DNA from 4 places in the [Enterobacter] lignolyticus SCF1 genome. Region 1 is predicted to be linked to each of the others. Evidence: predicted binding sites of a transcription regulator. Region 1 holds the regulator's gene; each other region holds the start of a gene.
The links. Region 1 encodes PurR, which represses purine synthesis genes. Its sites were predicted from a motif close to CANGCAAACGTTTGCNTG; they were not measured.

Region 1 (4,214 bases):
GGCACCGCGTTCGAAGGTAAAACCCTGGAAGAGATCGTGCGTACCTCCGAGGGTGGCGTATTCAACAACGCCGCGCAGGTGTGGAACCACACCTTCTACTGGCACTGCCTGGCGCCAAACGCCGGCGGCGAACCGACCGGCGCTGTTGCTGCCGCAATCGACGCCGCTTTCGGCAGCTTTGCTGAGTTCAAAGCGAAATTTACCGACGCCGCTATCAAAAACTTCGGCTCTGGCTGGACCTGGCTGGTAAAAGGCGCGGACGGCAAACTGGCTATCGTATCGACCTCTAACGCGGGCACTCCGCTGACGACCGATGCAAAACCGCTGCTGACCGTTGATGTGTGGGAACACGCTTACTACATTGACTACCGTAACGCCCGCCCGAACTACCTCGAGCACTTCTGGGCGCTGGTAAACTGGGAATTTGTCGCGAAAAACCTGGCGGCCTAATTTCTGTGCCCGGCAGCCAGGCTGCCGGGCAGATTTGCGAAGGTTACTGACTGACGCAGACCTCTTCCGGCTGGCGACGCCCGCCGAGCAGCACAACCACCAGCGCCAGAGCGGCAATTATCGCCCCCATCACCGGGACAAAGCTGTAGCCGAGCCCGCCTGAAATCACCGCACCACCGGCAGCCGCCCCCAGCGCATTGCCAAGGTTAAACGCGCCGATGTTCACCGATGAAGACAGCCCCGGGGCTTCGCTTGCAACGCGCATCACCCGCATCTGCAGCGGCGGTACAACCGCAAACGTCGCCGCGCCCCAGATAACCATGCTGACGGCTGCGCCGATTTCGCTACGCGCCAGCCACGGAATCGCCACCATGATAACCATCAACAGCAGCAGGAACCCTTTCAGCGTCGCGGTGACGGAGCGGTCGGCCAGTTTGCCGCCAAGATAGTTGCCAAGCGAGAAGCCCACGCCGATCAGCACCAGCATCGCGGTCACGAAGAGCGATGACGCCGAGGTTATGGTATGCAGCACCGGCGCAATATAGGTATACAGCGTAAACATCGCTCCGGCGCCCAGCACGGTGGTCAGCAGCGCGGAAAGCACCTGCGGGCGCACCAGAACCGAAAGCTCACGCTTCACGTCCGGGCGTTCGCCGCTTGCGCCTTTCGGCAGCGACAGCCACAGGCTCAGCATCGACACCAGCCCAAGACCGGCGGTGGCAAGGAACGACATACGCCAGCCGATGGCCTCGCCCAGCCAGGTTGCCGCCGGAACCCCGCCGATATTGGCGATGGTCAACCCCATAAACATAGTGGCGACGGCGCTGGCCTGTTTGTGCTTCGGCACCACGCTTGCCGCAACCACCGAGCCGAGCCCGAAGAAGGCGCCGTGGTTAAGGCTGGTGATAATGCGCGAAATCATCAGCGTCGTGTAATCCGGCGCCAGCGAAGAGAGCACGTTGCCAAGGGTAAAAATACCCATCAGAAAGATCAGCGCATTGCGGCGCGCGCGGTGGGAAAGCAGCAGCGTCATCAGCGGCGCGCCGACCATGACGCCGATTGCGTAGGCGCTGATGAGCATCCCGGCGGCAGGGATAGAAACATCCACGCCTTTCGCGATCACCGGCAGCAGCCCCATCGGCGAAAACTCAGTGGTGCCGATACCAAACGCGCCTATCGCGAGGGCCAGCAGGGGGAAATTGATTTTCATTGAATGACTCCACCAGGCCATCATGTATTGATGGCGCGACTTCAGAAGGCCAAAGCATGACATCAATCACAAAAAAACAGAAGTGAACGAAATGACAAAAGATTTTTGCAAAATTGTTAATAATGACGGGTCGAATTTTGTTGCGCAAACAGCGGGAGGAGTGGCCAGAATAATGAGGGAGATGGCTCTCCCTCACCGTTAATCAATGCAGGGCAGCCGTCAGACCGGTGGCAACAATAAGCCCCAGGACAATAATGGTCGTAACCAGCGAAAACTTCAGGTCGGTACTCATCAATTTTTCTCCTTATAATCCCCACACCAAAAGTGAGCTTGCTCATTTTTGCACAGTTATGCACAAAAATCTTCCTGGATTTAATCTGATAGCGATATTTCTCTTCCCCTTTGTCTCAGAATCAGACAAAATTCCACGCTAATTTAAAAGCGTACCGGCCATTGACCCCCTCCCGTCGTCCAGAGTCGTTTCCCCGGCGTACAGCAACCTGAAAATGTTGTGGGCAAGGTGTGTAAAGGCAAACGATTACGTGTCGATGATCAGGTGTCAGGAAAGGGTCTGGAGTGAGATCGAATGGCAACAATTAAAGATGTCGCGAAACGCGCAAACGTTTCCACTACAACTGTTTCACATGTAATTAACAAAACCCGTTTTGTGGCGGAAGAGACTCGCAACGCGGTCTGGGCGGCCATTAAAGAGCTGCACTACTCCCCCAGCGCCGTTGCTCGCAGTCTGAAGGTTAACCACACCAAATCTATCGGTCTGCTGGCCACCAGCAGCGAAGCGGCCTACTTCGCTGAAATTATTGAATCTGTTGAGAAAAGCTGCTTCCAGAAAGGCTATACCCTGATCCTCGGCAACGCCTGGAACAACCTGGAAAAACAGCGCGCCTATCTGTCGATGATGGCGCAAAAGCGCGTCGACGGCCTGCTGGTCATGTGCTCTGAATATCCACAGCCGGTGCTCGATATGCTCGAAGAGTATCGCCATATTCCAATGGTGGTGATGGACTGGGGCGAAGCGAAAGCAGACTTTACCGACTCGGTGGTTGATAACGCCTTCCAGGGCGGGTATCTGGCGGGCCGCTATCTGATTGAGCGCGGCCATCGCGAAATCGGCGCGATCCCGGGGCCGATGGAGCGCAACACCGGCGCCGGACGGCTTGCCGGCTTTATGAAATCCATGGAAGAAGCGCAGATCAAGGTGCCGGAGAACTGGATTGTGCAGGGCGATTTCGAGCCGGAATCCGGCTACCGCGCGATGCAGCAGATTCTCGGTCAGCCTCACCGCCCTACCGCCGTATTCTGCGGCGGCGATATTATGGCGATGGGCGCGCTTTGCGCAGCTGACGAGATGGGGCTGCGCGTACCGCAGGACATTTCCGTCATCGGCTACGACAACGTGCGCAACGCCCGCTACTTTACGCCGGCGTTGACCACTATCCACCAGCCGAAGGACTCGCTGGGCGAAGCGGCGTTTAATATGCTGCTCGACCGTATCGTCAACAAGCGTGAAGAGTCGCAGTCCATTGAGATGCACCCGCGCCTTATCGAGCGACGCTCGGTGGCGGACGGTCCGTTCCGCGACTATCGCCGTTAATCCCGCCGGGAGCCGGTTACTCCGGCTCCCGCAGCCACTCCCGATTCAGCGTTTCGCTGTCGCCCAGATAGTCCAGCAGCCAGGTCAGCGCCGGCGACATGTCGTTTTGTTGCCATGTCAGGCAGCATGCCGCATCCGGGAACGGGTTCTCCAGCGCCAGCGCGACCCACTCGCCGCTCGCCAGCCACGGACGCGCGAAATGCGACGGCACCATCCCAACACACAGCCCGGCAGAGATGCAGGTAGCGGACGACTCCCAGTCCGGCACCACCACCCGTTTCTGGTTATCAAGCAGCCAGGTAATGCGCTTGGGCAGCGAGCGCGAGGTATCTTCCCGCACCAGCGACGGCCAGTTGCGCAACACGTCGTCGCTGAGCGGCCCCGGCATGCCCGCCAGCGGATGATGGCTGGCAACCACGCAGTCCCAGCTCAGCATGCCCATATCGCGAAACGCATAGCGTCCGCCGACGGGGATGGCTTTTGTCGCGCCGATAGCCAGCTCCACGCGCCCATCCGACAGCGCGTCCCAGACGCCGTTAAAGACCTCCTGGGAAACGAGCAGCTCGACGTCGTTAAAATGGCGGTAGAAGTCGACAATCATCTGCCGGGTGCGCTCCGGGCGAACAATATTATCGACGGCGATAGCCAGCTGGCCGCGCCAGCCGTTGGCAATCTGCTGACACTGCTGGCGGGTGATCTGCATTTTTTTGATAACAGAGCGCCCTTCTTTTAAAAACCACGCCCCGGCGGGCGTCAGTTCGACGTCACGGTGACGACGTTCAAACAGCGGCACCGCCAGCCACTCCTCCAGCTGCCGCACCGTGTAGCTCACCGCCGAGGGTACCCGGTGCAGCTCCTGGGCGGCAGCGCTAAAGCTGCCGTTACGAGCAACCGCGTCAACCACTTCAAGCGAATATTCTGACCACATAATCTGCCTGCAAA
Region 2 (4,214 bases), 730 kb from region 1:
CGGCTGTTGATTTCTGGCGACGTGATTTTCAAAGGTGGAGTAGGGCGGAGCGATTTCCCGCGCGGTAACCACGCTGAGCTTATTGCCTCTATTAAGCAAAAGCTGATGCCGCTTGGCGATGACGTGACCTTTATTCCCGGCCACGGCCCGCTGTCGACGCTCGGCTATGAGCGCCAGCACAACCCGTTCCTGCAGGACGAAATGCCCGTCTGGTAAACGTAAAAAAGGCCGCGATAGCGGCCTTTTTCTTTGGTCGTGGACTTAAAGCACCGCGACAATCGCCTCGCACAGCGGTGCCATATTGTCAGGCGTCATCCCGGCGACGTTAATACGTCCGGACGCAACGGCATAAATGCCGAACTCCTCGCGCAGACGCAGAACCTGCTCTTTGGTCAGCCCGCTGAAAGAGAACATCCCATTTTGACGGGTAATGAAGCTGAAATCGCGGCTGGCGCCTTTCTCAGCCAGCGTGTTGACGAACAGCAGACGCATGCGCTGAATGCGCTGGCGCATGTCGGTCAGCTCTTGTTCCCAGATAGCGCGCAGCGCGTCATTGCTCAGAATAGTGGCGACAACGGATGCCCCATGCGCTGGCGGGTTGGAGTAGTTGGCGCGAATGACGGACTTCATCTGGCTGAACGCGCGATCGGCGGCGTCAGCGTCGGCGGCAACCAGTGTACAGGCGCCTACGCGCTCGTTGTACAAGCCAAAGTTTTTCGAGAAGGAGCTGGCGACCAGCAGCTCTTTATGCAGCGCCGCAAACGCGCGCAAGCCTTCCGCATCCTCTTCCAGACCGCGGGCAAAACCCTGGTAGGCGAAGTCAAACAGCGGTAACCAGCCTTTTTCGACGGACATCGCCGCCAGCTGCTGCCACTGCTCGAAGGTTGGGTCAATACCGGTTGGGTTATGGCAGCAGCCGTGGAACAGCACCACGTCGCCTGCCTGGGCCTCGTTCAGGCTTGCCAGCAGCCCGTTGAAATCAAGGGCGTGATTCTCAGCGTCATAATAAGCGTATTCGCACACTTCCAGACCGGCGGAGTTAAACACGCCTTTGTGGTTCGGCCAGCTCGGATTGCTGACCCACACGCGCTTCGCGGAGGTATTTTTTGCGAGGAAATCGGCGGCGACGCGCAGGCCGCCGGTGCCGCCCGGCGTTTGCGCGGTGCGGGCACGTTTATCGTTGATAATGGCGTTGCCTTTACCGAACAGCAGTTCCTGAGTGCAGCGGCCAAATTCCGGGATCCCGTCAATGCTGAGATAATTTTTCGTGGTTTCATTTTCCAGCAAATAGAGTTCTGCTTTTTTTACGCTGGTCAGTACCGGGGTTTTCCCGGTCTCATCTTTGTAAACACCAATCCCGAGGTTAATTTTCGTCGGACGGTCATCGGCACGAAACAGGTCGGCCAGGCCCAGAATTGGGTCGGCAGGGGCGGCAGTTATGTTCTCAAACATGACGAGGTTCCATTGTGATTACTGAGGGGAAAATCCACTCTCAGGTTAACGGTAGATTCATAAAAAGCCAACCGTTTGCGACGAAAAGCGAGCGGCTTTTTGAAAGTCGCTATTTTTAACTGGCAGACATAAAAAAACAGGGCCGGAGCCCTGTTTTTCAAGCATATAACAAAGTGGCGTACTGATTAGAACTGGTAAGTCACACCGACTGCAGCCATGTCGTCGTTGCCGTTGATGCCGCCAACAGACTCTGCATAGGCGCTGTTTTTGTCCAGCAGGTTGATGTAGTAGTCAGCCCAGACGTTGAAGTTCTTGTTGAAGTAGTAAGTACCGCCGATCTGGATGAATTTCGACAGGTCAGCATCACCGCCTTTGAAGGAGCCTGATGGGGACAGGTCTTTACCTTTGGTCTGCACGTAGGAGATTGCCGGACGCAGGCCGAAGTCGAACTGGTACTGAGCAACAACTTCGAAGTTCTGAGTTTTGTTAGCGAAGCCAGCGTCGCCGCTAGAACCAGTACGGGTGGTGTTGCGGGTTTCAGCATAAACGGTTGCCAGGTATACGTTGTTGGCATCGTATTTCGCGCCCAGTGCCCATGCTTCAGCTTTGCTGCCTTTGCCGTCAGCTTCCTGTTTCAGGGTACGGTTGGCGTTGCTGTAAGAACCGATTACGCCGAAGCCTTCGCCGAAGTCGTAACCCAGGGAGTAGCCGAAGCCGTCGCCGTTAGCGGTGTTAACGTCGGTACGCTCGTTTTTGCCCTGATACTGAACGCCGAAGTGCAGGCCATCAGCCAGACCGAAGAAATCGCTGTTACGGTAGGTCAGCATGCCGGTGCCGCGGCTGGTCATGAAGTTGTCTACGTAGTTACCGCCCCAGGTCATACCGGAGAAGGACGGCGCCATATCGGTGTAGGACTCAACGTCGTACACGATACCGTAGTTACGGCCGTAGTCGATGCTGCCGTAATCGCCCGCTTTCAGACCCGCGAAGGCCAGACGGTTTTTGCTAGCCTGAGCACCTTCCGGGGTGTTAGCCATCATACGGTATTCCCACTGGCCGTAACCCACCAGCAAGTCGTTGATCTGAGTTTCGCCTTTGAAACCGATCTGCGCGTAGGTACCGTCTTTGCTGTTGTTGTTACCGTCGTTACCGGTGGTAACGAAATCGTGCTCGCCGTTAACTTTACCGTAGAAGTCCAGCTTGTTGCCGTTCTTGTTATAGATTTCTGCTGCGTTGGCCGCACCAGCTACCAGCAGGGCAGGGATAACCACTGCCAGGATATTGCGCTTCATCATTATTTATTACCCTCATTAGGTTTTTTATGGACACCTGCCACTGCCGCCAATAGTTTTCGTCAATAAAAATTTACGGAACTATTGATGAGAGTTTGGTGTCTTTCTGTGTCTGACAGGCATATTTCCATTCAAACCAACGTTTCGCTAGCCTGAAAGTGCTACAAATATCCTGAAAGAGTTACAAAAAGAAATAATGTGTAAAAATTTGTGTATTTACGGGAACTTTGTGAACGACCTCAAACTTCCTGTCTGGTTGTCGAAAAAGTATGCGCTATAACATTTATCTATATGAAATAATTATATTTAATTCTTAGTGGTTCATTTATTGCGCAAAAACAGAACGGAAAAGAGTATTTCTGAGGAATGTGTCTGGACGTCCGGAGAGCCGCGCTATAGCTCAAATTTTATGCTATTAGAACAAGCGGTACTTAAGTGCAATCGCTGGTGCGGTGGTTTTTTGTGCAGAATTGTGTCGCGAAACGGAGTGTAACATTTAGGGCAGGAATGCCGGTTGACGTTTAAATTTGAAGAAATTTATTCACAAAACCTGACAAAAATGTAAAAAAGCCAACCCGCGGGTTGGCTTTTATGCTTACATCGTTCAGGCAATCAGAAGCTGGCGTTACGCGGGGTACGCGGGAACGGGATCACGTCGCGAACGTTCTGTACGCCGGTGACATAGGCAATCAGACGCTCGAAGCCGAGACCGAAGCCGGCATGCGGTACGGTGCCGTAACGGCGCAGATCGCGATACCAGGCGTAGTCTTCTTTATTCAGGCCCATTTCAGCGAGACGCGCATCCAGTACGTCAAGACGCTCTTCACGCTGGGAACCCCCGATAATTTCGCCGATACCCGGCGCCAGTACGTCCATCGCGGCAACGGTTTTGCCGTCATCGTTAAGGCGCATATAAAACGCCTTGATATCTTTCGGGTAGTTCTTCACGACAACCGGCGCCTTGAAGTGCTGCTCGGCCAGATAACGCTCATGCTCGGAAGAGAGGTCAACGCCCCAGAACACCGGGTTCTCGAAGGTTTTACCGCAGTTTTCCAGAATCGTAACCGCATCGGTGTAATCCACCTGGGCGAAATCAGCGTTGATAAAACGCTCCAGACGGCTGACGGCTTCGCTGTCGACGCGTTCTGCAAAGAACTTCATATCGTCAGGGCGCTCTTCCAGCACCGCCTTAAAGACATACTTCAGCATGGCTTCCGCCAGACGGGCGTTGTCTTCCAGATCGGCAAACGCGACTTCCGGCTCCAGCATCCAGAACTCCGCCAGGTGACGGCTGGTATTGGAGTTTTCCGCACGGAATGTCGGGCCGAAGGTGTAGATCTTCGACAGCGCGCAGGCATAGGTCTCGCCGTTCAGCTGCCCGGAAACGGTCAGGAAGGCTTCTTTACCAAAGAAGTCTTTGTCGAAATCGACTTTGCCCTGATCGTTACGCGGCAGGTTTTCCAGATCCAG
Region 3 (4,214 bases), 730 kb from region 1:
AATCTGATTGCCCGCAACAGCGGCGTAGTGCGCGTCGGGGATGAGGTGGAAATCCTCGCCACCGGCCCGGCGAAATCCTATGGCGCAGGCGCCAGCGGCGACGCGGAGCCTCAGGAGACGCATCCGGATGCGGTAGTTAATATCGACTGGCAGGGCGAGATGTTCAGCGGGAATAACCAACAGGTTCTGCTGGAGCAGCTTGAACAACAGGGAATTCGCGTACCTTACTCCTGTCGTGCGGGGATATGCGGAAGCTGTCGTATTACGCTGCTGGAGGGAGAGGTCAGCGCGCTAAAGAAAAGCGCGATTGGCGAGGACGGAACCATCCTCAGCTGTAGCTGTGTACCGAAAACGGCATTACGCCTGACGCGCTAAACCGCCTGTTCGAAACGGTAGCTTGCCTGTGGCGCCTGCGGCTGCAGGCGATCGTTCATCACCTTTATCGCATCGCCAAGCTGCATCGTGCGCCCCGCCAGCTGCAGCCCCGGCTGCGCCAGCAGACACAGCGCGGCGTTGTCGCCGGTTTCCACCACCAGCAGGTTGACCTTATCGCCGCTGTCGCTGAGCCATACCGCCGCCGCATCTCCGGTAGACGGCTGCCAGCCTTCGGAATGCGCGACAAAATGCCAGCTTTTGGGCATCTGCGGCTTCAGAAAACGAATGGCCACCAGCGCGTTCAGCACCAGTTCGGCGCGATGCTCTTTGGATAGCTCTAAATCACGGCATTTTTCTTCAAAGGAAAAATAGAGCGCGGCGTCGTCAACGCAAAAACCTGAAGGGTCAAACGCATCCGGCGTCAGCATCCGGCGGGCAAAACGCGAACGAAACAACATGCCATTGGCTAAATCGAGCATCATTCGATCATGCTCTTCATCAAAATACCAGCGCCAGTTATCGTCAGGTTTAATTCGCATTTCTCTCCCCCGTTCATTCAAGCATCCAGATGCTCGCGTGTCCTTTCCCGCTTCGTTTATTGCTAAAATAATAAAAGACCAAAATGTTTAAATAAGCAACAGTAAGGGAATATAAAACAACCAGGGCAGGAAATAAAGCCCTGGTTGTCAATTGCGAGGGAAAGATTAGATGTGCGTGACGATTTCTTTAATCAGCGGCGGGCCTTTAAAAATAAACCCGGAATAAATCTGCACCAGCGTCGCGCCAGCCGCCAGCTTCTCGCGTGCGGCAATCACCGAGTCAATGCCTCCAACGCCAATAATCGGCAAACGACCATTTAATTCTGTCGACAGTAAACGAATAATTTCTGTACTTTTCAGCTGCAGCGGACGACCGCTTAAGCCGCCGGTTTCATCACAGTGTTTCATTCCCTGGACGAGGGAGCGGTCGAGCGTTGTATTGGTCGCAATAACGCCATCGATATTATGACGGACTAAACTATCGGCAACCTGGATCAATTCTTCAGGCAAAAGATCCGGGGCGATCTTGACGGCCACCGGGACATATTTCTGGTGCTTCGCCTGCAGCTCGCTTTGTTTATTTTTTATCGCCGACAGTAAATCATCCAGCGCTTCGCCATATTGTAGCGTACGCAAGCCTGGGGTATTCGGCGATGAAATATTAATCGCAATATAACCGGCATAGGCATAGACTTTTTCCATACAAATCAGATAGTCATCTTTACCCTGCTCCACCGGCGTATCTTTATTTTTACCGATATTAATACCGAGAATACCGTCAAAATGCGCCTTTTTAACGTTCTCGACCAGGTTATCAACCCCGTGGTTATTGAAGCCCATTCGGTTGATAAGCCCCTCGGCATCCACCAGGCGGAAGATCCTCGGCTTGTCGTTACCCGGCTGCGGGCGCGGCGTTACCGTACCTATCTCAATGGAGCCAAATCCCATTGCGCCAAGCGCATCAATGCACTCGCCGTTCTTATCCAGACCTGCCGCCAGACCCAGCGGGTTTTTAAAGGTCAGTCCCATGCAGGTCACCGGTTTTGACGGCACCTTCTGGCGCACCAGCGCCTCGAGCGGCGTACCGGTAACACGGCGTAATTGCTGAAACGTAAATTCATGAGCGCGCTCTGGGTCGAGCTGGAAAAGGGCTTTACGAACGAAGGGGTAGTACATGAACTCTCCTGGATTCCCGGTGTGCAAACCGGGGGCGTATTATGTTCTATCCGGCGCAGAAAGGGAATTGACCTGCGGCAAAAAAAACCGCAGTAAGGCAATCGTTTTCTTTCAGTTATCTCCCGCTTAAAAAGAAAAACCCCTCTCTGCCGGAGAGGGGTTGGTCAACAAACACGGATCAGGCCAGCGCTTTGGTGATTTTTTCGAACAGATCGCCGGAAAGGTTTTCCAGCCCTTTAAGCTGCTCAAGCGCGGCACGCATCTTCTCCTGACGTTTTGCGTCATAGCGCTTGAGGCGGATCAGCGGCTCGATCAGGCGAGAGGCCACCTGCGGGTTGCGGCTGTTCAGTTCGGTCAGCATTTCGGCGAGGAACTGATAGCCGCTGCCGTCCGGGGCGTGGAACGCCGCCGGGTTGCTGCTGGCAAAGGCGCCGATCAGCGAACGCAGACGGTTCGGGTTATTCATGCTGAACGAGCGATGCCCCAGCAGGCTGCGAACGGTTGTCAGCACGTTATCCGCCGGGCTGGTGGACTGCAGAATAAACCATTTATCCATTACCAGACCGTCGTGATGCCACTTGTCATCATACTCCTGCATCAGCGCATCGCGACACGGCAGCTGCGCCGCCACCGCGGCGGCCAGCGCGGCCAGCGCGTCGGTCATGTTGTCCGCGTCATGATACTGATGGCTCACCAGCTTATCCGCAAGATCCGCATCGCCGAACGCCAGATAGCGCAGACAGGTATTGCGCAGCGCGCGTTTGCCGATGTCGGCATGCTCAACGCGGTACTCCGCCAGCTTGTTGGCGTTATATATCGCAAGGAACTCATCCGCCAGCTCGGCCGCCAGCGTGCGGGTCAGCGCATCACGCACCGCCGCGATGGCGATCGGGTCGATAATCTCAAACAGTTCGGCAATTTCGTTTGCCGACGGCAGCGTGAGGATTTCCGCCGCCAGCGCCGGGTCGATTTTTTCATCCAGCAGAATGGCGCGGAACGCATCGGCAACATGGACCGGCAGCGACAGCGGCTGCCCCTGCTGGTGACGGGCGACGTTGAGCTTAATGTAGGTGGCCAGCAGGCTTTGCGCAGCATCCCAGCGGGAGAAGTCGTTACGGGCGTGGCGCATCAGGAACGTCAGCTGCTGATCGCTCCACTTATATTCCAGCTTCACCGGCGCCGAGAATTCGCGCAGCAGCGAAGGCACCGGCTGGAACCAGACGTTGTCAAACACAAACGTTTGTTCCGCCTGGGTGACGTTCAGCACGTTATGCACCGGATGACCGCCCTTCTGCAGCGGGATCACCTGCCCCTGGTTGTCGTACAGTTCGATATCAAACGGAATATGCAGCGGCAGTTTTTCCGGCTGGTCCGCCGTCGGCGGCGTACGCTGTTTGATGGTTAAAGTGTACTGCTCCGTTTCCGGATTGTAATCGTCGTGTACGGATACGATCGGCGTACCGGACTGGCTGTACCAGCGGCGGAAATGGGACAGATCGACGTTAGAAGCATCTTCCATCGCCTGCACGAAATCATCGCAGGTGGCGGCGCTGCCGTCGTGGCGTTCAAAGTAGAGCTGCATGCCCTTCTGGAAGTTGGTCTCCCCAAGCAGCGTATGCAGCATCCGAATCACCTCCGACCCCTTCTCGTAGACGGTCAGGGTATAGAAGTTATTCATTTCGATAACCATGTCGGGGCGAATCGGGTGCGCCATCGGGCTGGCGTCTTCCGCGAACTGCATGCCGCGCATGGTGCGCACATTGCTGATACGGTTTACCGCGCGGGAGCCGAGGTCGGAGCTAAACTCCTGATCGCGGAACACCGTCAGGCCCTCTTTCAGGCTGAGCTGGAACCAGTCGCGGCAGGTGACGCGGTTGCCGGTCCAGTTATGGAAATACTCATGGCCGATCACGCGTTCGATATCAAGGTAGTCTTTATCGGTCGCCGTATCGGTGCGCGCCAGAACATACTTGGAGTTAAAGATGTTCAGACCTTTATTTTCCATAGCGCCCATATTAAAGAAGTCGACGGCGACGATCATATAGATGTCGAGATCGTATTCGAGACCGAAACGATCTTCATCCCACTTCATTGAATTTTTCAGCGACGTCATCGCCCACGGCG
Region 4 (4,214 bases), 2.0 Mb from region 1:
GCGGAGGCGGCGATGGTGCTGCTGCTGTTCCTGATTGGCGAGCGCCTCGAAGCCTGGGCCGCCAGCCGCGCCCGTCAGGGGGTTAGCGCGCTGATGGCGCTAAAACCGGAAATCGCCGTGCGGGTTCGCGACGGGCAGCGTGAAACCGTCGCCCAACGCGACCTGCGTCCCGGCGATGTGATTGAAGTCGCCGCTGGCGGACGTCTTCCGGCCGATGCCACCCTGCTGTCGCCGTTTGCCAGCTTTGACGAAAGCGCCCTGACCGGCGAATCGGTGCCGGTGGATCGCAATGCCGGCGAGCGCGTTGCCGCGGGCGCCACCAGCGTCGACCGCCTGGCCCAGCTCACCGTCGTGTCCGAGCCCGGCGACAGCGCCATCGACCGCATTCTTAAGCTGATAGAGGAAGCCGAAGAGCGCCGCGCGCCGATCGAACGTTTTATCGACCGCTTCAGCCGTATTTACACCCCGGCGATTATGCTGGTGGCGCTGCTGGTTGCCGTGGTGCCGCCGCTGATGATGTCCGCCGCCTGGCTGCCGTGGATCTACAAAGGGCTGACGCTGCTGCTGATCGGCTGTCCGTGCGCGCTGGTGATTTCAACACCGGCGGCCATTACCTCCGGGCTTGCCGCCGCCGCGCGTCGCGGCGCGCTGATTAAAGGCGGCGCCGCGCTGGAGCAGTTGGGCCGCGTACGCCAGGTGGCGTTCGATAAAACCGGTACGCTGACCGTCGGCAAACCGCAGGTGACCGCCATCATCGGCGCAAACGCGATGAACAACAATGATCTGCTGGCCCTCGCCGCCGCGGTGGAACAGGGTTCCTCGCACCCGCTGGCGCAGGCCATCGTGCAGGAGGCGCAGTCTCGGCAGCTCACCATCCCGGCCGCCGCCGCCCAGCGCGCGCTGGCTGGCTCAGGGATTGAGGCCGAGGTGAACGGGCAGAAGGTGCTTATCTGCGCCGCCGGTAAATTTCCGGCGCCGGAGTGGGACGAGCAGGTTCAGCAGCTGGAGAACGCCGGGCAAACGGTGGTTATCGTCGCGCAAAACGATACTCTGCTGGGGCTCCTCGCCCTGCGCGATACGCTGCGCGCCGACGCCCGCGAAGCGGTGGACGCGCTGCATCAGATTGGCGTACAGGGGGTGATCCTGACCGGGGATAACCCGCGCGCCGCGGCGGCTATCGCCGCAGAGCTGGGGCTTGATTACCGCGCCGGTCTGCTGCCGGCGGATAAAGTCACCGAGGTGAACGCCCTGAATGCCCGCGCGCCGCTGGCGATGGTGGGCGACGGCATCAACGACGCCCCGGCCATGAAGGCGGCGACCATCGGCATCGCCATGGGCGGCGGCACCGACGTGGCGCTGGAAACGGCCGATGCGGCGCTCACCGGCAACCGTCTGACCGGGCTGGTGCAGATGATCCGCCTGGCGCGCGCCACCCACGCCAATATCCGGCAAAACATCGCCATTGCGCTGGGTCTGAAGGGGATATTTCTGGTGACCACGCTGCTCGGCATCACCGGGCTGTGGCTGGCGGTGCTGGCCGATACCGGAGCGACCGTACTGGTGACCGCCAACGCCCTGCGGCTGCTGCGTAAGAAGTAAAACACAACGGCGCGCGCCAGCAGGAAGGGGCGTGCGCCGTCGGTTAGTGCCCTTTACGAATCAAATAGCGGTAAGGCAGCGATTCTGACTGCTGCGCCACCAGCTCATGCTCCATAAACCGACAAAAACCGGGAATATCGCGGGTGGTCGCCGGATCGTCGGCAATAATCAGCAGCGTTTCGCCGACCTGCATATTGCGCACGGTTTTGCGCACCATCATGACCGGCTCCGGGCAGCGAAGGCCCTGGGCGTCAAGCGTATGGTCGGGGCTGGAAAACAGATCGCTCATTATTATCTCGCGTCGAAAAAAAACGCCCCTAGTTTACGCGGCCAGGTCAAGGACGCAAGCAGGTTAACGATTGCGTGAAAATTAGCCATTGCATTACCCGCCCAAAGCAGTATTATGCGGCGGTTTTTATTGGGTTCCCTCACCCCAACCGCCAAAAAGGTCACAATATGACGACGTTTTCTGTATTACAGCGCAAACACGCGCTGGTCTGGCTATCGCTATTTCATCTGCTGGTGATCACCTCCAGCAACTATCTGGTACAGCTGCCGGTATCCATTTTTGGTTTTCATACCACCTGGGGCGCGTTCAGTTTTCCGTTCATTTTCCTCGCCACCGATCTGACCGTGCGCATTTTCGGCGCCCCGCTGGCGCGCCGGATTATCTTTGCGGTGATGATGCCGGCGCTGCTGATTTCGTATACGGTTTCTGCGCTGTTTTATATGGGCGAATGGCAGGGCTTTGCCGCGCTGGGCAGCTTTAACCTGTTCGTGGCGCGCATTGCGGCGGCAAGCTTTATGGCCTATGCCCTGGGGCAGATCCTTGACGTCCATGTGTTTAACCGCCTGCGTCAGAGCCGCCGCTGGTGGCTGGCGCCGACCGCCTCCACGCTGTTTGGCAACGTCAGCGATACGCTGGCCTTTTTCTTCATCGCCTTCTGGCGCAGCCCCGATCCGTTTATGGCGGCGCACTGGGTAGAAATTGCGCTGGTGGATTACACCTTTAAGGTGCTTATCAGCATGGTGTTCTTCCTACCGATGTACGGCGTACTGCTCAATATGCTGTTGAAAAAGCTGGCAGACAAATCTGAAATCTCGGCATTTCAGCCAGGTTAAGGGTTCGCTTCGCGGGTTGTGGTAAGATAGGCGAATGTGCCGTTAGTGGCCGTTTATCGAAAGGAAGATGTCAATGCGCAATTTGGTTAAATATGTCGGTATTGGCCTGCTGGTGATGGGGCTTGCGGCCTGTGACAACAGCAACAGCAAAACACCTGCTCAGGGCGCGTCAGCGGAAAGCAAAGCGGCCAGCCAGCCGGTAAGCCTGCTGGACGGAAAGCTCAGCTTCTCCCTGCCTGCGGATATGACCGATCAGAGCGGCAAGCTGGGGACGCAGTCTAATAATATGCACGTGTATTCCGACGCCACCGGTCAGAAAGCGGTCATCGTTATCGTCGGCGATAACACCAGCGAAGATCTGGCCGCCATGGCGAAACGCCTGGAAGACCAGCAGCGCAGCCGCGACCCGCAGCTGCAGGTCGTCACGAATAAATCCATCGAGCTGAAAGGCCACACCCTGCAGCAGCTGGACAGCATTATTTCGGCAAAAGGCCAGACCGCCTACTCTTCCGTTGTGCTGGGCAAAGTCGATAACAAGCTGCTGACCCTGCAGGTCACCCTTCCCGCGGATAACCAGCAGCAGGCGCAGTCCGCCGCTGAGAGCATTATCAATACTATCGTCATCAACTAATTTAATTCGTTGACTAAGAGGCCCCCGGATTCAGAATTCGAGGGCCTCTTTATTTTATTCGCAAATAAAGATCCCGTCGCCGCTGTTTCTTTAAATCGCCTTAGCAACATTTCCACAATATCCACTTAACGGAAATCCCCCCGCTATTTTTTGTATTCTCTTTTGGCTTGCCGGGATATTCGCATTCCCTTATCATTTTACAATTAGCGCATTAAACCCATTGATAATAATAAATTTATCTTAAGTGCCCTGATCCATGGCGTATCCGGGATAAATAATCTGCAGATGATGCATCCGTATTCGCCAGCGGTTCAGGTAATTGTTTCATTCAATTGAGATGGAGTTTTTGATGAAAAAGAGGATGAAGTGGTTAGTCGCGGCGGCAATCGTCGGGCTTCTGGCAGGATGCGCGCGTACAGCGCCGGTCACGCAGGTAAAGAGCACCGTCAGCGCAGGCCACACGGAATATCAGGTCCGCGCCGCCATTCTTAAGGCCGGTCTGAACCGTAAGTGGGTCATGTCCGATGCGGGTCCTGGCCTCATTAAGGGTCGCCTGCAGGCGCGCGACCACACTGCCGAAATAAGCATTCCGTATTCCGCGACCGGTTATTCAATCAACTATGTCAGCAGTCTGAACCTGATGGCGTCAGACGGCCAGATCCACAAAAGCTATAACCGCTGGGTGCAAAACCTTAACCAGGACATTCAGTTAAACCTCTCCGCAGGCGCGCAGCAGTAATATCAGCGCGGGTCGCCGGGCGGCCCGCGCTGACGCTGAATTGATATCTATATTCGCAAGCCAGCCAACAACACGGTACGATACAGCCAGCAATACTCAAAATGGTCACTGTGCCGCGGCCTC

Region 2: the regulator PurR is predicted to act here: its motif matches at 1,517-1,534, upstream of ENTCL_RS14200 (amino acid aminotransferase).
Region 3: the regulator PurR is predicted to act here: its motif matches at 2,185-2,202, upstream of pyrD (quinone-dependent dihydroorotate dehydrogenase).
Region 4: the regulator PurR is predicted to act here: its motif matches at 1,948-1,965, upstream of tusA (sulfurtransferase TusA).

What each region holds. Positions count from the first base shown of each region.
Region 1 is NC_014618.1:2,299,995-2,304,208, reverse strand. Features, by position in the region: gene sodB (superoxide dismutase [Fe]) at 1-450, shown strand, start outside; gene ENTCL_RS10850 (MFS transporter) at 494-1,660, opposite strand; gene cydH (cytochrome bd-I accessory subunit CydH) at 1,863-1,952, opposite strand; gene purR (HTH-type transcriptional repressor PurR) at 2,247-3,272, shown strand; gene punR (DNA-binding transcriptional activator PunR) at 3,289-4,200, opposite strand.
Region 2 is NC_014618.1:3,033,459-3,037,672, reverse strand. Features, by position in the region: gene ENTCL_RS14205 (MBL fold metallo-hydrolase) at 1-216, shown strand, start outside; gene ENTCL_RS14200 (amino acid aminotransferase) at 262-1,452, opposite strand; gene ENTCL_RS14195 (porin) at 1,638-2,747, opposite strand; gene asnS (asparagine--tRNA ligase) at 3,357-4,214, opposite strand, start outside.
Region 3 is NC_014618.1:3,026,401-3,030,614, forward strand. Features, by position in the region: gene ENTCL_RS14165 (YcbX family protein) at 1-375, shown strand, start outside; gene zapC (cell division protein ZapC) at 372-914, opposite strand; gene pyrD (quinone-dependent dihydroorotate dehydrogenase) at 1,080-2,090, opposite strand; gene pepN (aminopeptidase N) at 2,269-4,214, opposite strand, start outside.
Region 4 is NC_014618.1:295,564-299,777, reverse strand. Features, by position in the region: gene zntA (Zn(II)/Cd(II)/Pb(II) translocating P-type ATPase ZntA) at 1-1,599, shown strand, start outside; gene tusA (sulfurtransferase TusA) at 1,643-1,888, opposite strand; gene ENTCL_RS01370 (7-cyano-7-deazaguanine/7-aminomethyl-7-deazaguanine transporter) at 2,056-2,721, shown strand; gene ENTCL_RS01365 (DcrB family lipoprotein) at 2,795-3,352, shown strand; gene ENTCL_RS01360 (hypothetical protein) at 3,702-4,091, shown strand.